Regions from separate parts of the Carnobacterium viridans genome, predicted to be linked through region 1. Evidence: a T-box and tRNA genes for the amino acid it is inferred to sense, from the RefSeq annotation. Region 1 holds a T-box; the other regions hold tRNA genes.
What was found. The T-box of region 1 lies ahead of argS (arginine--tRNA ligase). A T-box ahead of a tRNA ligase gene usually reads a tRNA of that ligase, here a tRNA-Arg.
Positions count from the first base shown of each region.

Region 1 (8,141 bases):
GTTCATAACCTTGATCGTAATTCCATACTTTAGAAGTAATAAAAACCTCTTCTCTGTTGATCCCAGCTTCTTTTAATCCGCGAGCTAAATATTTTTCGTTGCCGTAAATTTTAGCTGTATCAAAATGACGGTAGCCTACTTCTACGGCGTATTTAACAGCATCTACTAATTCAGCTTCATTTTTCATTAAAAATAATCCTAAACCCAATTTAGGAATTTTAACTCCATTGTATAATTCAATACTTTCTACTAACGGTTCACCCATTTACTACACTTCCTTCGCTATCATTTTTACATTAATAAGTTTAAACCATTTTGAATGGAATTTACAAGCGAGACGAATCTAAGTCAACTTGTTCATAAAAAAAGTCTTTCATTTTTTCTCTTAACTTTTTAATGGCTCCAGCTTGATCGCTCTCTAAATTCAAAACTAGTAAAGGTTCATGCAAACTCATACGCAATAACATCCACCCAGCACCATACTGTCCAGAAGTGTTTACACGTACACCTTCTAAATTGGCAGGTTCAATTGACAGATCAGTTTCTTTCTCAATAAAACGACTGAAATCTTCCATAATCTTCTTACCAGTCACATGGATATCTTCTGGCAAAATTTTAAACCGTACTTCATCCGTTTCAACAGGTTGTTTTAAAGTTGTGATTAAATCTGAGAAGTCTTTTCCTTCTTTTTTCAAATTCGCATCGGCCATTAATATTTTTGCAACTAAGTATGCACCATCATCTAGAAAATAGTTTTCTTGAAGTGCTGCATGCCCGCTTGTCTCAATAGCCAAGCTGGTTTGGACGCCTTCTTTATTCAACTGAATCGCACGATTGATGACATTCCGATATCCTGTAATGTACCGATCTTGCTTGCCCCCTAGAGACGTGATAAACGTTTTCAGGTGTTCAGAAGTAGCTGAACTTGTCACAATTGTCGTATTTGGGTTTTCTCTTATTAAAATAGCTGAAATAACAGCAATTAAATTGTTACGGTTCAACGTGTCGCCTTTACGGTCCACTAAGGCTGAACGGTCAACATCTGTATCAAAAATAACACCCATATCTGCATTGTGTTGCAAAACAGCTGCTTGAATACTCTTCATCGCTTCTTTATTATCAGGATTTGGAATATGATTAGGAAAATGGCCATCTGGATCTAAATATTGGCTGCCACTGATATCAGCACCTAAGGGAATTAATACTTTTTCAGCAAAAAAACCTCCAGCTCCATTTCCTGCATCAACAACAATGTGGCGACCGGTTAACGGTTTTTCATAATGATTGCTATCATTAATTCCAATTCGAATTTTAGTTACCAAGTCTTTCGCATAATCATTCAGCAAAGGAGCTTTTGAAACTTTTCCTTGATTATTTTCCCAAGTAACATTTTCCCAGTTGGACTGTTGCAGAATAAAGTCGATATCTTCGTGTTCCGCACCGCCATCTTTTGTGAAAAATTTTAATCCATTATACTCAAATGGCAAATGACTAGCGGTTATCATAACAGCACCATCACATTTATATGAGTCATATTGTGTAGACATAAACATTGCAGGTGTGGTAGAAAGTCCTACATCTACAACATCTATTCCTGCATTATTCAATCCTTCTATGAAGACTGCTTTAATCCGTCCAGCTGATAATCGGCTGTCATGTCCTACAGAAACGATTACTGGCTTCTTTTCATCTTCTATAGCTAATTGCTTTACTTCTTTTAGCCATACAGCATATCCATAAGCAATTTTCTCAATGCTTTCATCTGTTAAGGTTATATCATGGTCTGACGTTTTCAAGGCTATCCCACGAATGTCAGATCCATTTTGTAGCGAAGCTAAATTAAATTCAGAATTCATGATTAATCCACTCCCTATAACATTTTAAAAATCACGCTTCGATCCATCTTTTTAAATACTCATGCATTTTTTTAGCATCTTCTTCATCTTTTGAAATAATTAAACAAGTGTCATTACCGCCTACAGTACCAACCATTTCTGGAAAATCAATGGCATCTAACAATGCAGCCACCACGTGCGCATTACCCGGTATAGTCATCAATACATTCGTAAACTGTACTTGGGTCAATCGAATCACAACATCTCCTAATGTAGATTGTAGCTTTTCCTCATTAGACATACGATTGTTTTGGAATATCGTATATTTAACGTTACCATTGGATGATGTTGTTTTAACTAAATGCATTTCTTTGATATCTCTTGAAATGGTTGCTTGTGTAGCCTCAACCCCTTCTTGTTTGAGATAATGCAACAACTCTTCTTGTGTAGCAATGTCGTGATTTGTGATAATTTGTTTGATTGCTAATTGTCGATTTGATTTTTTCATACTGCAAGGCCTCCTTCTAATTTAACGATTCTTCTTTTGTAGTATACCAAACAAATGATGTATACGCTTATATTTTGTGATATTTTTACAAAAAGGTGAATAAAAATTCTATTAACTAAAAAGAATGGTATTCTCTTAGACAATTTGCTATAATAAATAAAGTTCAACTATATCTGCTCTATGATGAAGAAAGTACTGTTAAGAAACATTTCAAGCGAGTTGGGATGGTGCAAGCCAACAATGTAAACTTTCAGGAAACGCACTTCGGAGGGAATAAAGCTGGTTTAAAATACAGTTCACTTGTATTCATCAGCTCATTCGGTTTTGTTTGCCGTTATCTAAAAACAAGTGGTTTCGTCATTGGACGAAGCAACAAGAGTGGTACCGCGGGAAAGCCTCGTCTCTTTTTTGATTAGCATAGAATCAAAATTGGGCGTTTTTTTTATGTCTAAAATACTAAATTCTGATCGTCAAAAGACGTTCACTTAGGAGGAAAAAAATGGATTATAAATTAGGTGTTGCACAAGCTTTAAAAGAACAAATTGGTGATGCATTACCAATTAAAAAAATCGTCGGTTTATTAGAAAATCCAAAATCTGCAGAACATGGTGATATTGCTTTCCCTGCCTTTGCTTTAGCAAAAGCTTTTCGCAAGGCACCTCAACAAATTGCAACTGAATTAGGGGAAACAGTTCATTCACCTATTGTTGAAAAAATTGAGGTTGTTGGACCTTATCTAAACTTCTTTTTAAATAAAAAGGAAGTTAGTGCTGCCGTATTAAAAGAGATCCTTGAAAAAGGCCCACACTACGGAGATGCTGATATCGGTGGAAACAGAAATGTTCCTATTGATATGTCCTCACCCAATATTGCCAAACCCATTTCAATGGGCCACTTACGCTCAACTGTTATCGGAAATGCGTTAGCAAATATTCTAACAAAAGTAGGTTTCAATCCTATTAAAATCAATCACCTTGGGGACTGGGGAACTCAATTTGGAAAATTGATCGTTGGTTACAAACTTTGGGGCAGCGAAGAAGCTGTAAAAAAAGATCCGATTGTCGAACTTTTACGCTTATATGTAAAATTCCATGAAGAAGCAGAAGAAAAACCTGAATTAGATGACGAAGCTCGTGAATGGTTTAAAAAATTAGAAGATGGCGATCAAGAAGCTCAGCAACTATGGAAATGGTTCCGTGAAGAATCTCTTAAAGAATTTAATCATGTCTACGAACGTTTAAACATTACTTTTGATTCTTTTAATGGTGAAGCTTTCTATAACGACAAAATGCAAGAAGTTATGGAATTACTAGAAGAAAAAAATGTATTGACCGTGAATGACGGTGCTACTATCGTCGATTTAGAAAAATACAACTTAAATCCAGCATTGATTAAAAAATCTGATGGCGCAACTTTGTACATCACGCGTGATTTAGCTGCAGCCATTTATCGTAAACGGACGTATGATTTTGCAATGTCTTTATATGTTGTTGGTAATGAACAAAGCAACCATTTCAAACAATTAAAAGCTGTATTAAAAGAAATGAGTTATGACTGGTCGGATAATATGCACCACATCCCATTCGGACTGATCACACAAGGCGGTAAAAAATTATCTACTCGTAAAGGAAAAATCGTTTTACTTGAGGAAGTTTTAGATGATGCTGTTGCTTCTGCACTCGAACAAATTGAAGAAAAAAATACAGATCTGCCAAATAAAGAAGTCATTGCTGACCAAGTTGGGATTGGTGCTGTTGTCTTCCATGATCTAAAAAATGATCGTTTAAATAATTTTGACTTTACTATCGAAGAAGTTGTTCGTTTTGAAGGAGAAACCGGTCCTTATGTGCAATACACAAGAGCCCGTGCAATGAGTATCTTAAGAAAGTCTGGGATTGCTGGAATCGATACAACTGTTGACTATCCTTTAGATGATGCTTATAGCTGGGAAATTATCAAATTACTAGAAAGCTACCCAGATGATGTTCAACGTGCTTATGAAAAATTTGAGCCTTCTGTTATTGCTAAACATGCTATCCATTTAGCTCAAGCATTCAATAAATACTATGCAAACAGTAAAGTACTTGCTGATGATGCTCAAAAACCTGCTCGTTTAGCTCTTGTTCAATCTGTTGCAACAATTTTGAAAGAAGATTTAAGATTATTAGGTGTTCAAGCACCCGATCAAATGTAATAGATACCAAAAAAGGCTCTATACTTTTTAGTTTTGATAGCTTAGTTAAATTAATGGCACGAAAATTCTGGAGGAATAGGGTTTGCTTGTAGCCATGCATTGAATTCAATGCGAATTATATAGCGTTAATGCTTTAGCAGTTATGCTATATTTGAGGCTTGAAAGCTCTGAAGACTATGAACTTTAGGCTTCAGGCGATTCCATGGCTTTCCACAAGCAAACCCGTCTATTCCAGAAGAATTTTTATTTTGTTCTATCCACACCATTTTGACGAAGAATCACAAAAAGGGATTAAGACAAAACGTCTTAATCCCTTTTTGTTGTTTATTTTTTTAGTCTTCATCCATCCAAGAGTTCGTTAATGTAATCTTTTGAGCAAATTGTTTATTGAATTCTCTTTTAATAAAGCGGTTTTTATTCCGCTCTTCGTATCCATTGCAGATAAACGATTCTTCTTCTGTCTCAGGTTCGATCAAAGGTACGATGGCTTTACTTTTATCGGTTTTAAAGGCTACAAATGTTAAAAAAGCTGTGACCGCTAAATATTGCTCTCCAGTAAGCAAATTCTCTCCGATAACTTTACAAAAAACTTCTACAGATGATTTTCCAACACCTGAAACAAAAGCTTCAATAGTAATCGCATCATTTCGTTGAATGGGATGCAAAAAATCTACTGAATCCGTTGAAGCTGTTACAGATTGCGATCGAGCGTGTCTGGTCACGGCTATCGAAGCTGCAACATCCAACATACTCATAAGTTCTCCTCCAAATAATGTTCCGTGATTGTTCAATTGATTTGGGAAGATCCTATGCGTTTGAACCACTAATGATTCGCGACATCTTTTAACAGGTCTTTTTTCATTCATTTTTAAACAGATCCATTCTCTAATAATAAAGCGATTCCTTGACCGCCACCAATACAAGCTGATGCAATGGCATATTTTTTTTCAGGGTGATTTTTAAATTCATAACAAACTGACGTAATGATACGAGCCCCTGACATTCCTAAAGGATGACCTAATGCTACAGCTCCACCATTTGGATTCAAGCGTTTATACATTTTTGAACCAGGTTCAATGCCTAATTCTTTCATACAACCCAGTATTTGAGCGGAAAAAGCTTCATTGATTTCTAAAATATCAATATCTTCAAGTGTTAAATTAGACTGTGCCAAAACTTTATTGATCGCATAAACGGGGCCCAATCCCATTACATTTGGATCACACCCAGCTATTGCAAAATCAACAATTTTAGCCATTACATCTAGTCCACGCTCTTTTGCAACAGAAGTTTTAGTAAAAATCTCAAAAGCTGCCCCGTCATTCAACCCAGAAGCGTTTCCAGCAGTGATCGTACCTTTACCATCTTTACGAAAAGCCGGTTTTAATCGAGCTAAGCTTTCCATATTTGTTCCTGGTCTAGGGTGTTCATCTGCATCAATGACAGTTATACTTCCTTTGCGCCCTTTTACTTCAATCGGAACAATTTCTTGAGCAAGCCGCCCATTGTCACTGGCTTGGGCAGCTTTTCGTTGGCTATCCATTGCATAAGCATCTTGTTCTTCTCTAGTAATTGTATATTTTTCAGCAATTTTTTCTGCAGTGTCTCCCATGTGATGAACTTCAGGGTATTGTGCATTGGGTTGAGCATGCTGATGAAGTGCTAAGTTTGCATCAATAACAGTAAAATTTCCGGCTTTAAAGCCTTCCCATCTCGATTCAAGAGGTAAATAATACTCTGAACGAGACAGACTTTCCACTCCACCAGCAGCAATGAAATTGACATCCATTGTCATCAATTCTTGCACCGCTGAAATAGCCGATTGAATACCTGAACCACAAATCCTATTTACTGTCATGCCCGTCGATTGCTGTCTCAAGCCAGCCTTCAATCCGATAACTCGTCCAATATTGCTTTCCTCTTGTGTTCCCATTGCTTGACCAGCTATGACTTCATCTATCTCTTCATTCGTTAACCCAGCTCGTTTAATAGCCTCTTTGAGCGCAACCGCTCCTAGTTCTCCAGTAGGAATAGTTTTTAACCCACCTAAATAAGCACCAATTGGTGTACGCGCTGCTCCAACAATAACAATGGGATCTTCAGTTTTTAATCTTGGCATAAATTAAACCTCTCCTTAACTTATAGGGATGCATTCTTATTCATTATAATTCTTGCAAAAAAGATTATCAAACCTCATTGCCCTATTTAAGCAATATTAAGAAAAGCTTTACCTTTAAGATAACATTTGTCATTATTAAACAAATAAGAATCAAATAAATTTGATTCTTAAGGTTAGCATTAATCCAGTTTGTCGTTATCGTAATGATGGGCTAATTCCATACCTTCAAAACCTTGTTGACGAAGAGCCTCATAAATTAAAATAGCCGCTGTATTGGATAAATTCAATGACCGTACATGCTCGTCATTCATTGGTATACGCAAACAATCCTCTTCGTGTTCGCGCATAAATTCTTCTGGCAAACCAGTCGTTTCTTTGCCAAATAGAAAATAATGATCGCCTTCAGTTGCGGCATAATTAACATCACTATAGACGCGATGACCAAATTTTGTGATCAAATGCAATTGACCATTTTGAGCGACTTCCATAAATGCTGCTAGATTTTTATGATACGTGATATGGACTTCATTCCAATAATCCAATCCGGCTCTTTTTAAATGTTTATCATCCGTTTGAAATCCTAAAGGTTCGATCAAATGCAACTGTGTATTTGTAGCTGCACACGTTCGAGCTATATTTCCAGTATTTGCAGGTATTTGCGGTTCAAATAAAGCAATGTGGTTTGTCATGTTAATCAAGTTCCTCCTAAAATAACGCTTAAATGAATTATCTTTTTTCCTCTTTTTTACTTTTAATCGTTTCAATCGCCTGTTGTATTTCATAATAGGCTTCTTTGTCTTCTTCTTTTGTTAATGCCTCTTCTAGAAACTCAATGACCAATTCATCTCTAGCAGAAACGATTTTTGCTATTGACCAAGCCGCTGTTCCTCTGATTACAGGACGAATATCTTCTTCAATACAGCGGAATAAATCTGGTAAAGCTGATTTGTCTCGGTAGTTGCCTAATGCAATAATAGCATTACGTTGCAGTGGTTTTTTCCCACGCCAAGAACCGGACATATGGCCAAATTGTTCTTTAAAATCTCGATTGCTAATCGTCAGCAATGGTTTGAGCTTTGGCATAACACTCTCAGGATCTGGTTCCATCTCAGGATGGAAATGAACATTTTTCCCTTTATTGTATGGACAAACAATTTGACAAATGTCACATCCGTAAATAACATGTCCCATCTTCCGTCTGAATTGTTCTTCCATCATCCCTTTTGTCTGGGTTTGGTAGGAGAGACATTGTTTGGCATTGATCCGTCCATCCCCAAGTAACGCTCCGGTAGGACAAGCATCCACACAACGCGTACAATCTCCGCACCCAAAAGGGACAAGAGTATCTGATGAAAAATCAAGATTTGTAATAATTTCTGCTAAATAAACATAGGAACCAAATTCTTCCGTGATCAGTAAGCCATTTCTTCCGATAAAACCTAACCCTGCACGCTGCGCAACTACTACATCCACCAGTTCTCCGGT
Region 1 is NZ_FNJW01000008.1:501,916-510,056, forward strand. Features, by position in the region: gene BLT48_RS03815 (aldo/keto reductase) at 1-265, opposite strand, end outside; gene BLT48_RS03820 (phosphohexomutase domain-containing protein) at 327-1,856, opposite strand; gene argR (arginine repressor) at 1,888-2,343, opposite strand; T-box leader at 2,515-2,751, shown strand; gene argS (arginine--tRNA ligase) at 2,843-4,537, shown strand; gene BLT48_RS03835 (acyl-CoA thioesterase) at 4,870-5,403, opposite strand; gene BLT48_RS03840 (thiolase family protein) at 5,406-6,656, opposite strand; gene trmL (tRNA (uridine(34)/cytosine(34)/5-carboxymethylaminomethyluridine(34)-2'-O)-methyltransferase TrmL) at 6,836-7,345, opposite strand; gene queG (tRNA epoxyqueuosine(34) reductase QueG) at 7,383-8,141, opposite strand, start outside.

Region 2 (8,141 bases), 1.4 Mb from region 1:
TCAAGATAGAGCTTTTAAAAATGAAAAAGTTGATTTCATTTGGGATTCTACCGTAGAAAATATTTATGGTGATGACAACAAAGTAACAGGTGTCAAAGTTAGAAATGTTCACACAAGTGAAGTCAAAGAATTTCCTGCAGATGGTGCATTTATCTATGTTGGTATCTTGCCAAATACAGATAAATTTAGAGACTTAGGTATTACGGATGAAGAAGGTTGGATTCCAACTAATGAAACAATGGAAACTTCACAACCTGGAATTTTTGCTATCGGAGATGTTCGCTTAACTCCTTTGCGTCAAGTTGCAACAGCTGTTGGTGATGGCAGCTTAGCTGGAAATGCTGTTTTCCACTATGTTGAGAAACTGAAGGAAAGTTTAGAAGCAAAAGCGATTAGTTCAAAATAATAGCAAAGTAAAAATAATGATTTGAAAAAGCCACAAAAAAGAAACAAGAGAAATCTTGTTTCTTTTTTTGTGGAAATAATTGTTATCTATAGAGATTAATTTTTGTAATTAGAATGGTTATTAAATCAAAAAGTCAACTGACCATTTGAATTGAAATGTGTGCCAGGATGAATAAGAAGTGGTATACTTATAAGGGAAGCGTTAACGAAAAAAAATACAACTAATTATGTAAAGGGTGAATTGAAATGAGCTGGAGAGAGACTTATCAACTTTGGGAAAATTTTAATGATTTAGAAATTGAATTAAAAGAAGAATTAAAATCTTTGAAAGATGATTCGGATACATTAGAAGATGCATTTTATGCTCCTCTTGAATTTGGAACGGCAGGCATGCGTGGAATCATTGGTGTGGGTGTTAATCGTATGAATGCTTACACAGTAAGACAAGCAACAGAAGGACTAGCTCGTTTTATGGACAGTCTTGGAGATGAAACGCAAAAACGTGGAGTCGCAATCGCTTATGATTCAAGACATAAGTCTCCAGAATTTGCTATGGAAGCAGCAAGAACACTTGGAGCACATGGAATTCCAGCTTTTGTTTTTGAAAGTCTTCGCCCGACACCAGAATTATCTTTTGCTGTTCGTCATTTAAATGCATTTGCAGGAATCATGATTACTGCAAGTCACAATCCAGCTGAGTACAATGGATACAAAGTGTACGGAGAAGATGGCGGACAAATGCCACCTAAAGAAGCAGATGCTTTAACAGACTATGTTCGTAGTGTCGAAAATATCCTTGAAATTGATGTGTTATCACAAGAAGATCTTGAATCACAAGGATTGCTTACGATTATTGGAGAAGATGTAGATAGTGAATACTTAAAAAACGTGAAAAAAGTTACGGTTAATCCAGAGTTAGTGAAGGAAATGAGCAAAGAGATGAAATTAGTCTATACGCCACTTCATGGAACTGGAAAAATGTTAGGTGAAAAAGCTTTAAAAAATGCCGGGTTTGAATCTATTTACCTTGTTCCAGAACAAGCTGAAGCAGATCCTGATTTCTCGACAGTTAAGTCTCCTAATCCCGAAGAACCTGGTGCATTTGAATATGCAATCAAGTTAGGTAAAGAAATTGATGCTGATGTATTAGTGGCAACAGATCCAGATGCTGACCGATTGGGAATAGCTGTTAAAACTGCAGAAGGTTATTACGAAGTGTTAACTGGAAACCAAATTGCCAGTTTGATGTTGCACTATTTATTGACTGCACATAGAGATGCAGGAACGTTGCCTGGAAATGGTGTCGTGCTTAAATCGATCGTTTCGAGTGAATTGCCTACCGCTATCGCCGAAAGTTTTGGTGTTAAAATGGTAAATGTTTTAACTGGATTTAAATTTATTGCTGAAAAAATTAAACAATATGAAACAGATAACAGTCAAACATTCTTATTCGGCTTTGAAGAAAGTTACGGCTATCTTGTGTCGCCATTCGTACGAGACAAAGACGCTATTCAAGCCCTTGTGCTGATTGCAGAAGTAGCTGCTTATTATAAACAAAAAGGTGACACATTATATGACGGATTGAAACAAATTTTCCATAACTATGGTCACTTTAAAGAAAAAACAATCTCCATCAGCATGCAAGGAATCACTGGAGCTGAAAAAATCAAAGCATTAATGGTGAAATTCCGTGAAGAGTCACCAAAAGAATTTGCTGGAATTGAAGTCGAATACGTAGAGGACTTTTCACTCGCTAAACGTACGCTTAATGATGGGACAACTGAAGATATTGACATGCCTACAGCCAACGTCTTGAAATACAAATTAGTCGACAACAGTTGGATTGCTATCCGTCCTTCAGGAACAGAACCTAAAATTAAATTTTACATTGGTGCATGTGATGATTCAGGAGTAGAGATTGAAAATAAAGTCATTCGTCTTGAAGAAAGCATTAATTCAATCGTTAACGAATAAAAAGACAGCAAAAAAACAACGCAAAGTAGTTTAAATTGCGTTGTTTTTTTTTTTTGCTGTCTAAAAAATGTAGTATCTTTAGCAACTTGACTAAGGAATGATTAAGTTTTAAGGAAAAGCTTGAGATAACTATACACGACACACCCGGCATGCTATAATGATTTAGGTGAAGTCCAAAGAACCAAAAGAAAGAGGCGAATAAGATGGTAGATAGTCTACAATTAGTCATTCTTACTGGAATGAGTGGAGCAGGTAAAACTGTGGCAATGCAGAGTTTTGAGGACATGGGTTATTTTTGTGTGGACAATATGCCGCCAAGTTTACTGCCGAAATTTTGGGAACTCGTTAAAGAATCTGGCAAATTAACAAAAATTGCTTTAGTAATTGATTTACGTTCCAGAGCCTTCTTTGAAGAAATCGTAACAGCTTTGGAATCAATGGATAATACCTCTTTTGTGACGACAAAAATAGTTTATTTAGATGCAAGTGATGAAGAATTGGTCTCGCGTTATAAAGAAACACGACGTACACATCCTTTAGCAATGAATGGACGTCTGATAGTAGGAATAAAAAAAGAGAGAGAATTGTTAGAAGACATAAAAGGGCGAGCTCAACTTGTAATTGATACAACGAAATTGACGCCGCGACAATTAAGAGAAAAAATTAATAGTAATTTTAAAACCGTCGATACAGAGTTGTTCAGAATTGAAATGGTATCATTTGGTTTCAAATATGGCTTACCAATTGATGCAGATGTAGTGATGGATGTTCGCTTCCTACCTAATCCGCATTATATCGATAATTTAAGGCCGTTAACAGGCCAGGATAAGCCTGTTTATGACTATGTAATGAAACAACCAGAAACAGAAATTTTTTATCGTAAATTCACAGATCTGTTAGAGTATATTTTACCAGGATACAAAAAAGAAGGTAAAAACAATGTTACCATTGCTATCGGGTGTACGGGTGGAAAACATCGCTCAGTAGCTTTAGTAGAACGGATTGCTCAGAAAATTGAAATCGATGGGTACCCTGTTCATGTTACTCATCGCGATAAAGGAAAGGTTAAAGAATCGGTGAATCGTTCATGATACAAGAAAGAAAGAAGCATAGACCTAAAATTGTGGTTATCGGTGGAGGTACCGGGTTACCCGTTATTTTAAATGGTTTAAAATTAAAAGAAGCAGATGTAACAGCCATTGTGACTGTTGCTGATGATGGAGGAAGCAGCGGAACGTTAAGAAATTATGCCAATATCGTTCCGCCAGGAGATATTCGAAATGTGCTGATTTCACTTTCTAATATCCCGCCTGTTCAAAAAGGAATTTTCCAATATCGATTTGATACAAATGATAACTTTTTAGCAGGACATTCAATTGGGAATCTGATCATTGCGGCCATGTCTGAAATGAGAGGGAGTATTTTTGAAGCCATTCAATTATTGTCTAAAATGATGTTAGTGGATGGACATGTTTACCCAGCAGCAGAAGAACCGTTAACACTGCATGCTATTTTTGAAGATGGGTCTAAAATTTCAGGCGAATCAAAAATTGCCAAAGAAAGAAAAAAAATAGAACGTGTCTATGTAACAACAGTAGAAGATAATCATAAAGCTAAAGCTTCTAGAAAAGTCATTGCAGCTATTCATGATGCTGATATGGTCGTTTTAGGACCTGGAAGCTTGTTCACGAGTATTTTACCCAACTTAATGATCGGTGATTTAGGGGAAGCAGTCAAAGAGACTAAAGCAAAAGTTGTTTACATTTGCAATATCATGACTCAACTTGGCGAAACCGAAAATTTTACGGATGCTGATCACATATGCGTGCTGCATCAACACTTAGAAAAAAAATTCATTGATACAGTTTTAGTCAATATTGGGGAAGTTCCAGAAAATTATATGGATGCCGAACGCTATAATGAGTATTTAGTACAAGTAGCTCATAACTTTAAAGGATTAGCTGAGGAAGTTCCTTCCATTATATCGGATGATTTCCTTGAATTAAGAGACCAAGGAGTCTTTCATAATGGGACAAAAGTTGTGGATGAATTATTTAAATTGGCTTTTGACAATAGACGGTTGGAAAAAAGAAATGCTTATTAACTAAATAAAGAATAGAAAGGAGGTTACTTTATGTCTTATGCTTCAGAAGTAAAAAAAGAATTAACTCAATTAGAAGTTCATAGAGAACACGCCAAAGCTGAATTAGCAGCTTTGATTCGCATGAATGGAACAGTTGGGTTAGTAGATAAAAAATTTATTTTGAACGTACAAACTGAAAATGCAGCTATCGCAAGAAGAATCTATGTGTTGCTGAAAGATCATTTTGATGTTGAAAGTGAATTATTGGTTCGGCGGAAAATGAAATTAAAGAAAAATAATGTATATATTGTTCGGTTAAAACAAGGTACTAAGGAAGTGCTCTCAGATTTATCTATTATGGAAGGGATGTCTTTTCATAGTCATGTTTCAGATGAAGTAATGATGAATACTCAAAAAGTAAAATCGTATTTACGAGGCGCTTTTTTAGCAGGAGGATCCGTGAACAACCCAGAAACTAGTCGTTACCATCTTGAGATTCATTCAAGTTATGAAGAACATAATGATGATATTTGTCAAATGATGAATCAATTCGATATGAATGCACGTACATTAGAAAGACGCAATGGGTATATTACTTATTTGAAAGAAGCAGAAAAAATTGCAGATTTTTTAGCGTTGATTGGCGCAACAAGCGGTATGCTTAAGTTTGAAGATGTACGAATTATCAGAGATATGAGGAATTCAGTAAATCGTTTGGTCAATTGTGAAAATGCCAATTTAAATAAGACGATTGATGCGGCAAGTAAACAAATTGAAAGCATTAAATTTATCGATGAGATGATTGGATTAGATAAAATTCCAACAAAACTAAGAGAAATCGCGCTTGTGCGTTTAGAATACCCAGAAGTAACGCTAAAAGAATTAGGAGAAATGATCCCTAGCGGAACGATTAGTAAGTCAGGAATCAACCATCGCTTGCGCAAGTTGAATGAGATGGCAGAAAACTTAAGAACTAAGGAACGTACAAGATCCTTTGTAGGCAATTAAAAAGAGGAATAGATAAAGATATGCAAGAAATATCGCGGTTCGAAGAGAACTGTAGACTTCGTCAGTCTATAAATTCTCCTTGTTTTTTCATTATAACTGGGCTACACTGTAATAGTTGGTATTTTGACGATCGTCAGAATAGGACAGCTTCTTAAATAAGTTCGTTTGAGTATAGCAGTCCCCTTAGTGTAATGGATATCACGCAAGATTCCGATTCTTGAAATGGGGGTTCGATTCCCTCAGGGGGCATTTAAGTATGCTAATGATGGTGGGATAACAAAACTTGAAATGTGTGTCGTATCATTACCACATACGGTTGAAGAGAATACATGTAAAATTCAGACCCGAATTTCGTGGGAATACTTACGATTTTTGGATCTTTTTTTCTATCTCATTTGTTCTATGTTATTTTTTGGATTTTCAGTGACTTGAAGTTTTAATAAAATTGCTAATCGATTTTTAGAAGCGGAACGAAAAGGTAGAGCATCTAAAGGAAACGAATTGGACTTATTTTACAAATGGCTGTATAATTCCAACTGTTAAAAAACCATTATTAAAAGGCTATATAGTTAGTGTATATCATTTGGGTGAAAGTATAAGCTGATAGCCCGTTATGGAAGGATCGATTATTGAAAATGAAAGAAAATTTTTGGCAAGATTTGCCACGTCCGTTTTTTATATTGGCACCGATGGAAGATGTAACGGATGTCGTGTTTCGCCATGTAGTAAGTGCAGCAGGCAAACCAGATGTATTTTTTACAGAGTTCACAAATGCTGTTAGTTATTGTCATCCAGAAGGACGTGATAGTGTCCGTGGTCGTTTAACATTTACTGAGGACGAACAACCGATGGTAGCTCATATATGGGGAGACGAACCAAAACACTTCCGCCAAATGAGCATTGGTATGGCAGAACAAGGTTTTAAAGGAATCGATATTAATATGGGCTGTCCGGTACCGAATGTAGCAGGTAAAGGAAAAGGTAGTGGCCTTATTCGCCGAGCTGCAGTTGCTGCAGATTTAATCCAAGCAGCAAAAGCAGGAGGGCTACCGGTAAGTGTCAAGACCCGATTAGGTTATACAACTATCGATGAATGGCGTGATTGGTTGACACACGTTTTTGAACAAGATATTGCCAATCTTTCTATCCATTTACGAACAAGAAAAGAAATGAGTAAAGGCGACGCACACTGGGAAATGATTTCAGAAATCAAAAAATTACGTGACGAAATTGCACCTCAAACACTTTTGACAATCAATGGAGACATTCCGGATCGCGAAACTGGGTTGAAGCTGGTTGAAGAATATGGTGTGGATGGTGTTATGATTGGGCGAGGTATTTTTCACAACCCTTATGCGTTTGAAAAAGAACCAAAAGAGCACAGCAGCCAAGAATTGCTGAATTTGTTTAGATTGCACTTAGATCTTTTTGATAAATATACCGTTGATGAACCTCGTGCATTCAGACCACTTCGCCGCTTTTTTAAAATCTATGTTCGTGGTATTCGTGGAGCAAGTGACTTAAGAGTGCAGTTGATGGAAACAGAAACAACTAATGAAGCTCGCGTATTACTTGATGAATTTGAAGAAAAAAATCAGGATATCTTAGGAGAATAAAAGAATATCACTCATTAAAAGTATCTTTTTTGTGATGGATAAAAGAAAAAATAAGTCATAACTATCTGTAAGCTTTTAATTTTTTGAATAAACTATTTATGTTATAATTATTTTATTCAAAATGATTGAATTTTATTAAAGATTTAAAGATTATTTTTGTGATTAGAGGATAAATTCTAATCACTTTTTTTTCAAAGTTAGCAAACGAAAAAAATTGACCTTTTTTGACCAATGGAGTAAAATACACTTAGTAACTCATAGTGTGAATCATTTAGTTACGCTATAAAAGAAATGAACAATTGAGGAGGAAACAAATTATGAATTTAGTCCCTACAGTAATCGAACAGTCATCTAGAGGTGAACGTGCCTATGACATTTATTCGCGTCTTTTAAAAGACCGCATTATTATGTTAAGTGGTCCAGTAGACGATGATCTAGCAAATGCTGTAATCGCTCAGCTGTTATTTTTAGATGCACAAGACTCTGAAAAAGATATTTATATTTATATTAATTCTCCAGGTGGCAGTGTAACTGCTGGTTTAGCGATTTTTGATACAATGAACTTTATCAAAGCAGATGTACAAACTATCGCAATGGGAATGGCGGCTTCAATGGGTAGTTTCTTATTGACAGCTGGTACAAAAGGAAAACGTTATGCGTTGCCGAATGCTGAAATCATGATTCACCAACCATCGGGCGGATCTCAAGGGCAAGCTACGGAAATTGAAATTGCTGCTCGTCACATCCTTAACACACGTGAACGCTTGAATAAAATTTTATCAGATCGTACAGGACAACCAATAGAAGTCATTCAACGTGATACAGATCGTGATAATTATATGTCTGCAGAAGATGCGAAGGCTTATGGTTTGATTGATGAAATCATGGAAAATAGCTCAGCTTTAAGCTAAAACGTTTAGATGAGATTCGTCTAGCTAAGTATTTCAATTGAAGAGTAAAGAAAAAAGAGATTGGAGCAACGCTTTAGTCTCTTTTTTTTGCTCCATTGGTCAGTAGGAAAACTAAATAAGTCAAATCCATTTAATTGATTCAAT
Region 2 is NZ_FNJW01000008.1:1,917,636-1,925,776, forward strand. Features, by position in the region: gene trxB (thioredoxin-disulfide reductase) at 1-406, shown strand, start outside; gene BLT48_RS10710 (phospho-sugar mutase) at 652-2,379, shown strand; gene rapZ (RNase adapter RapZ) at 2,583-3,470, shown strand; gene mgfK (gluconeogenesis morphogenetic factor MgfK) at 3,467-4,483, shown strand; gene whiA (DNA-binding protein WhiA) at 4,514-5,470, shown strand; tRNA gene BLT48_RS10730 (tRNA-Arg) at 5,648-5,719, shown strand; gene BLT48_RS10735 (tRNA dihydrouridine synthase) at 6,106-7,086, shown strand; gene clpP (ATP-dependent Clp endopeptidase proteolytic subunit ClpP) at 7,404-7,997, shown strand.
Region 2: it encodes a tRNA-Arg, which carries the amino acid that the T-box ahead of argS (arginine--tRNA ligase) is inferred to sense. The anticodon was not compared.

Region 3 (8,141 bases), 190 kb from region 1:
TTGATGCATTATGGGATGCTATCTTTAAAGCGGTTAATCTTTATGACGCTGATCCTGTTGCATCTTGGGCTAAAAAAGATATCACGTTGAATGAAAAAGCTGATGAATTAAATAAAGAACAATTTGTAGCTTTGCACTACACAGCTCCTGGTACTGATTTAACGGTTGGTTTACCTGAAGGTCATCGTTGGGAAGGTGCCGGTAGTGATAACGTTCGTGGCGAACGTTTCATGGCAAATATGCCCACTGAAGAAGTCTTCACTGCTCCTGACGCTAATCGCGTTGACGGCGTAGTTCGTAGCACTAAGCCATTAAGCTATGCTGGTAACACGATTTTGAACATGGAATTCACATTTAAAGACGGTAAAGTCGTAAATGTTACTGCTGAACAAGGCGAAGAAGTTTTGAAGAATTTAGTTGCGACAGACGAAGGTTCTGCACGTTTAGGTGAAGTAGCTTTAGTTCCTGATCCTTCTCCTATTTCTCAATCCGGTATCGTATTTTTTAATACTTTATTCGATGAAAATGCCTCCAACCATTTGGCTTTAGGCTCTGCTTACGCTTTTAGTTTGATTGGTGGGACAGAAATGTCAGAAGAAGAATTAAAAGCTGCCGGCTTAAATCGTTCAACGATTCATGTTGACTTCATGATTGGTTCTGACAAAATGGATGTGGATGGTATCCGCAAAGATGGTAGTACTGTTCCTGTTTTCCGTAATGGCGACTGGGCTTAATGTTGAGACTCACAAAAAACGACTAGGCACTTGTCTAGTCGTTTTTTGTATTTATACTGTTATCCATTACTCTTTTTTTACCAAACGAACAATTTTTCCTCGGACCCGTTTGTCTTCTTTTAAGACTTGTGTGATTCTGAAGGAAACTTTATCGCCTTCTCTTACTTCTAAATGTGTCGGAATAGAGCATAATGCATCTAAATTTGGTGCAATTCTTACAAAGATACCCCATTTTTTAATGTTTCTAACAGTTCCTAGCACAACTTGATTGGCTTCCATATCCTCTAAAGAAACGGAAACTTCATTTTTGTATTTCACAATAGGCTCTACTCTTAAATTTTTATTTTCCGTAATCCGGTTAAACCTTACTTTAATTGTATCTCCTATAGTTAAGACATCCCCAATCGTAGTATGATCTTCAGCAAAATCTTTATTCAACATCTGAACAGAGGTATTTCCAATTAAAAAGTAAGCCCCATAACGCAAATGCTTGGTTAATTTAGCTTCGACTATTTTTCCCTCTTTCAATTCTTTATGTAGTAAATCAAATTCTTTTTCTCTTATTTTTTTTACTGAGCCTAGCATCGAACCTTCTTTTTCATTTATACTGATGAGTTGAAACTGAATTTCTCCCCCTACATAATGCATTAGTGACAATTGATGCGGTTTAAAGTCCAGCTCATTCCGTTCGATAAAAACTGGGATTCCATCTATTTCTACTTTTACAACATCGCTGGCTAATCCTTCATCGTATTGAGACGATAAAATAGTGCTGGTCAATTCGACTTCTTGATCGATCATCTTATAATAAACTTCATAGTTTAGAGGTTGAATCATTTCTTCATCGGCAGCAAAAAAAACGTTTTCACTTCTTTCCATGACTGCAACATCTGTTGACCCTACTTCGTTAGTGTGAATTCCTATCCATTTTTTTACTAGATCCCTTATACCCATCTTTAATTTCTCACTCCTCAAAAAATAATAAATGATTTGTTTAGTCAACCTTATTATAGCACATGTTTTTTTATTTTTATGTACTTTTTTCCTTCATTTGACAGCCATCTTTTTTTGAATCGTTCAAAAATTTTTTTTAGGCACAATATCGCTATTTATATTAGCAATTTCTTGAACATTTAATGACAAATTGTTGGGTTGTCACCAATTGTTCACTTATTAATTCTTTCACTTTATCTTTTAAAGATTTTTTTACTGTATACTAATAATCATACATAGCACCATTTAACTATCTTTTATATGTAAATCACATAAACAGCACGCTAATTTCAGGAGGAAACCTTATGTCACAAAAAGAAGTAGTCGATATTCGCTTTATGCGTAGCAAAAAGGCTATATCTGAAACGTTCATCAGCTTATTGAATGAACGCGATTTTAAGACGATTTCAATTACTGAAATTGTCAATAAAGCCGGCGTTAATAGAGGAACATTTTATAAACATTATGCCTATAAAGAAGATATTTTAAAAGAGATACTAGATCAATTTCTAGATCATCTAACGATTATGTTGGAAGATAACTACCGAGATATCTGTTATTCTAATTTAAAAACCATTCCTTTATCAGATGCCCTCTTTGTATTTATCTGTGAACACCGTAATTATTTTCATTTAGCTATTCATTCTGTTGGTTTCCTAAACTTCCAATTGCAATTTTCTGCTGTGTTAAAAAAATTTTTGAACGAAAGCTTTTTCTCCACTGTTCAATATTCTTTAAAATCGCAAAAACCTCTTGGTGCTTATATCGCTAATGGAGTTTACGGTTACTTAGTTGAATGGGATGAAACAAACTACGCTTCTTCTACTACTGAAATGGCACAACAACTGACAGATATCTTTGTTTTAGATCGTAGTATTTTTCAATTGCCACTGTCCAATTTTGTAACTGAAAACGACTAACTTAGGTCATCAATGATACAAATTTGAGCTTTCATTTTAAACCTAGACATTTATTTTAAACTGTGAGAAAATAGAGACTGTGTTCATACGGTCCTATAGCTCAGGTGGATAGAGCAAACGTTTCCTAAACGTTAGGTCGGGAGTTCAAATCTCTCTAGGATCATTTTACATCAATAAAGAGAAAATCAATATTTTTAAAATAGAAAGAAGAGCTATTTTTCTTTCTATTTTAAATTTTATCAAAACTGAGAAAATCAAAAACAGAACCTTGCTTGAATAAGGTTCTGTTTTTGATTTTATTTAGTTTTAACTTTTGATTAATGCTGTACAATAACGCTGAGGGGTTCAGTCAAAAATTCTTGTGATTCTTCGACATAAATACGGTGCCAAACCATAAAAGTTAAAGCTGTCCATATTTTGCGTGAATAGTCTATCTTACCTATGCGATGATTGATTAAAAGGTCTTCAATATAACCTTTATTCAAGATATGTTCTGTTTGAGATTCCCGTATAATCGTCAATGCCCAATCATACATTTCATCTTTTAACCAATGACGGATTGGAACTGGAAAACCTAATTTTTTACGGTAAATAACATTTTCTGGAACAATTCCTTCAACTGCTTTTCTTAAAATATATTTAGTCGTTCCATGAGCAAGCCTTAAATGTGCAGGTATTTCTCTAGCAACCTTAAATACTTCTTTATCTAAAAACGGCGTTCTCAATTCTAATGAATGAGCCATTGTGGTTCTATCTGCATTTAAAAGTAAATCTCCACTTAACCACGTATTAATATCAATCAATTGCATTCTATCTACTGGATGATAGCCAATTGTTTGTTGATAAATCGGTTCTGTTACGTTCTGAAAAGGATGGTTAGGATTATAATTAGTTAATAAGTTATTTTTTTCACGTTCGTCAAAAATCTTTGCATTTCCTACATACCGGTGCTCTAGCGGAATGGTTCCTCTAAGAAGAAAACTTTTTCCTTTTACTCCCTCGGGCATTAGCCGGGCTAACTGATGGATAACTTGATTAGTAACTTTACCATTGCGATTGAACATTCTCAATGCATGCGGTTCGTTATAAATACCATATCCCCCAAATAATTCATCCGCTCCTTCGCCTGATAACGCAACTTTTACATGCTTTCGAGCTAATTCTGACAAAAAGAATTGTGGCATAGCTGCAGGATCAGCCAAAGGGTCATCCATATGCCAAATAAAACGTGGAAATTCAGCCATAAATTCTTCTGCAGTAATCGTGTGACTAAAGTTTTCTACTTTTAACTCTTCTGCCGTTTCTTCAGCTAAGTTAATTTCATTGTATCCATCTCTTTCAAATCCAACGGATAATGTCTTAAGTTTAGGATTAAACTCACGTGCCATCGCTACAATGATTGACGAATCAATTCCTCCTGATAAGAAGGAACCAACTGTAACATCAGATCTCATGTGTTTTTCAACAGAATCCCATAAGCTTGTTCTAATTTCCTTTGCAACTAGTTCTTCTGATTTATTACTAGGTAAAAAATCTGCTTGCCAATATCTAGTAATTTTTACAGTTTCATTTATCTTCTTTGTCATAAAATGACCTGGTGGAAGTTCCTTAATCGCTTGGTGCATCGTTTCTGATCCTGGAACATACTGAAAGGTTAAATAATTTTGTAATGCAATTTGATCTAATTGTCGATCTTGAACCACTTTTAGAATAGCTTTTTTTTCAGAAGCTACATACAAACCTTGATCTTCTACTGCGTAATAAAAAGGTTTGATTCCAAAATGATCACGAGCTCCAAAGAACACTTTTTCTACTTTATCCCAAATCACAAATGCAAACATTCCTCTTAATTTATCCACTACTTTTTCTTTGTATGCTGAATAAGCTGCAATGATGACTTCTGTGTCACTATCCGTTTTAAACGCATAGCCTTGAACACTTAGTTCTTTTCTTAATTCTATATAATTATAAATTTCACCGTTAAAGATAATCCAATAGCGTTCATCTTCATAAGACAATGGTTGATGTCCTTTTTCAATATCGATAATACTTAATCTTCTAAAACCTAACGCAATCGTATCATCGCTATAATAGCCTTCTTCATCTGGCCCTCTATGTACAATCATTTTATTCATTTGATCAATCGTGTTCTCAATTGTTTTTTGTATTGTATTTTCTGTATTAGAAATATACCCAACAAATCCACACATAGTTGTGCTCTCCTTTATAAACAAACTGTTTTATACTTTCTGTTATCAACGGTTAAATAGCTTTTAAATGAAAACACTAAAGACTAGTTTTTAGCGTTTTCATTACATTTATATTACAACTATTACTTTAATATATCAATAGTTTTTTTATTTTATTTAATTTAATAGAAAAAACGCCTGTCTTCTGTTTTACTGTTGAAATAAAATTTCGCTTAGATACAACTCATCTCTTTTAGATGGTTGATTAACTTTTTCATCGATTGTTCCTTCAAAAACAAGTTCCCCTGAATTACTGTCAATTGCCATGATTTGCATAGCTTTATCTGTTACATTAGAACTTTCTGCAAAGAAAACAATCCCATCTTTCACTTGCAGAATGACATCTGCTTTTAAAATTGCTAGTTGTTCTTTAGTTAATTCAACGGATTCAAGCTCTAATAACTCTCTTTGCTCTAAGGAATAAGAGTAAAGAGACAACGTTGTGTCATTCTTTTTGTAAAAATACAAAGTAGAATTTTCAATAAGTATCGTATTTCCTAAAGCTTTGTTATCTAATTTATCTGAAACATCTATTAAAAATTGTTCTCCTGTTTCTATGTTTACACCGATTAGTCCAAAAACAGGTTGAGTTATTATTTCGTTTTCATCATATACTTCCGTTTCTGTTTGTGGAACATCAAGAGTTACACGGTAAACTAAAATTTTTGAAGAATGGATATCATTTCCTGCATTCAGTAATTCAACATATTGAATTTCTTTGTCTTTTGAATCCACTAAATCCATTTTAATTTTTTCATCTTTTTCAATTTTCTCATTTGGCAAATCGATTGAATACAAATGCTGCTCATCTTGTCCGTTTTCGCTATTTATTGAGTACCCATTTGTCACCACAATTAATTTATTATTGGCAACTTGAACGTCTTCAATATACATTGAAAAGTAATCCGTTGCTTTAGGAAAATCTACTGAAAAAGAAATCACATCATTTGTTTTTTTGTCCAATACTTCAATAAGAAATTTTGAATCTTCAGTAACAGCCGACATGGAATCTAACGTTATATCTGCATAAGCTAATATAGAATCGTCTTCAAAATAATTGGCTAATTGTGGTTCTTTTCCACGCATAAAACTCCGATATTTTTTTTGCAATTGAGTCATTTTTTCATTGCCGTTTACACTACCCTGTAGTTGATTTAGATAAGGCTGAGTTGAATAGTAAGTTGTAGCCTCGTTCGCAATTTCTACTTCTGTTCCTATTCCATAAAGATTATTTTCATAGTAATACCCTTCTATGGTCATATCCTCTATTAATGTTTTGTCGCCACTTTTTGCTGAGACTGAAAATTGTGGTCTTGTCTCTCCCGTAAAAATAGGTTGAATATAATAAATACCAATTGAAAGAACAGCTAATCCTGCAATGATGCCTAATTTTCCATAACGTTTCATACTCTCTGCCTCCTCTTAAACTGTTACTTTTTTATTCAATAAGTAATGACTCATCCAGCTACTTATCGCAATAACAAGTACCCCTAGAATAATCTCGGTGATAATGATTTCATTTGGATAAAGCCAGTTTAAACCGACTATATCGTTAGCAATAACTGGTGATAAAAACACAAGAAATAAAACAATACTAAAACCTATTCCCATCATTATTCCTTTTAATCGGAAACTTCTCTCAAATAAGATTGTTGTGTAGGTTAAGAAGAGCAGTATAAATCCTGTACCATAGTAGATGATAAAAGATAGAAATGATTGTGGCATAAAGAGAGAAAGATAATAAGATAGTTCACTTAATTGTTGCAGCGATAGATCTAAGCGAATATCACTTGCAACTAACAGCTTTAATAGTTGACTTTCAACAATTAGTAATATGAGTTGAATAGAAACTAATCCAAAAATCATTAAAGCTATGGTTGTGATTTTAGACCAGAAGATAGTCATACGAGACGTTGGCAGCATCAATAACCGATAAATAAATGTATTCTTCCCCATCCACTCAACGTACCAGATATAAAAACTATAGAATAACACAGCCGTTACACTGATAAGAATAGGCAATAAAAACCAAATATTATTAACTACCCAAAACATGCTCATTTCACCTGTTTCACTTAAAAATTGAGTTTTTGGTATTTTATTTTGATAAACTGCTTCATTTAATTGATTTATGTAATTTTTAGACTCTATAAAAACTGCAATAAGTTGCGATACAATAGTTAACCCAATTAAAGAAACATACAGTTTTATGCAACGGTTAAATTCAAAATTTACTAGTTTTAGATAATTTTTCATGGCTGGAACACCTCTCTCATAACATCAACAACAGACTTTCCTTCTTCTTCGCGTACTTGTTCTGCATTAAATTCTTTCAATACTACACCTTCATCAATCAACACAACTTTATCAATCAAATGCTCAATATCATTAATTTCATGTGTCGTTATGATAACTCCGCGATCTTCAATCAAGTGGCTTGTAAACACATTGGCAATCTGTTCTCGGCTAAAAATATCGATTCCAGAAAAAGGTTCATCCATTAATAAATAATCAACGTCTAAAGCCAAACCTAACATCAAATTCACTTTAGCCGTATTTCCTTTAGAAAGGGTAGAAATTTTATCCTCTTTTGTTAATTTAAAAAAGCCTAGTAATTCTTCAGCTCGTCCTTGATTCCACGATTGATAAAAATTTTGCATAAACTGCATGGCTTGTTCAATTCTAAAACCTGGCAGCATAGTCATTGTATCGGGAATAAATGTGATCTTTTCATAAATTTTTTTATTTATCTTCTCTCCGTCAATCAGAATCTCACCGCTGTTCATTGGAGTTAAATTCATGATTCCATTTAAGATAGTCGTTTTACCCACGCCATTAATGCCGATGATACAAGTGATTTCGCCTTTATTGGCTGTAAACGAAATTCCTTTCAAAACTTTTTTTCGGCCAAATTTTTTCGTGATTCCTTTTACTTCAATCATTTTATTCCTCCTGATTCAGCAACATATTTTTCTTTGATTAACCCTATGACTTTATCTAGCGGTACTTGAATCGGTCGAATCGCAGATACAAAAGAAGAAACAGCTTCTCCCAACAATTCATCTTGGACGGCTCCCAAAACACTTCGATTTTCTGAAATTTTACTTGGTGAATTGCTTTCTGTATATATTAAGCCTTGTTCCTCCATTTCCTTATACGCTCGCTGGGCTGTATTCGGATTGATTTTTAACTGACTGGCTAGCTCCCGTCTAGACGGCATTTCTTGACCCGGCAATAATTTTCCT
Region 3 is NZ_FNJW01000008.1:692,221-700,361, forward strand. Features, by position in the region: gene BLT48_RS04675 (aminopeptidase) at 1-734, shown strand, start outside; gene BLT48_RS04680 (hypothetical protein) at 801-1,688, opposite strand; gene BLT48_RS04685 (TetR/AcrR family transcriptional regulator) at 2,033-2,647, shown strand; tRNA gene BLT48_RS04690 (tRNA-Arg) at 2,737-2,810, shown strand; gene asnB (asparagine synthase (glutamine-hydrolyzing)) at 2,965-4,857, opposite strand; gene BLT48_RS04700 (hypothetical protein) at 5,047-6,303, opposite strand; gene BLT48_RS04705 (hypothetical protein) at 6,319-7,152, opposite strand; gene BLT48_RS04710 (ABC transporter ATP-binding protein) at 7,149-7,838, opposite strand; gene BLT48_RS04715 (GntR family transcriptional regulator) at 7,835-8,141, opposite strand, start outside.
Region 3: it encodes a tRNA-Arg, which carries the amino acid that the T-box ahead of argS (arginine--tRNA ligase) is inferred to sense. The anticodon was not compared.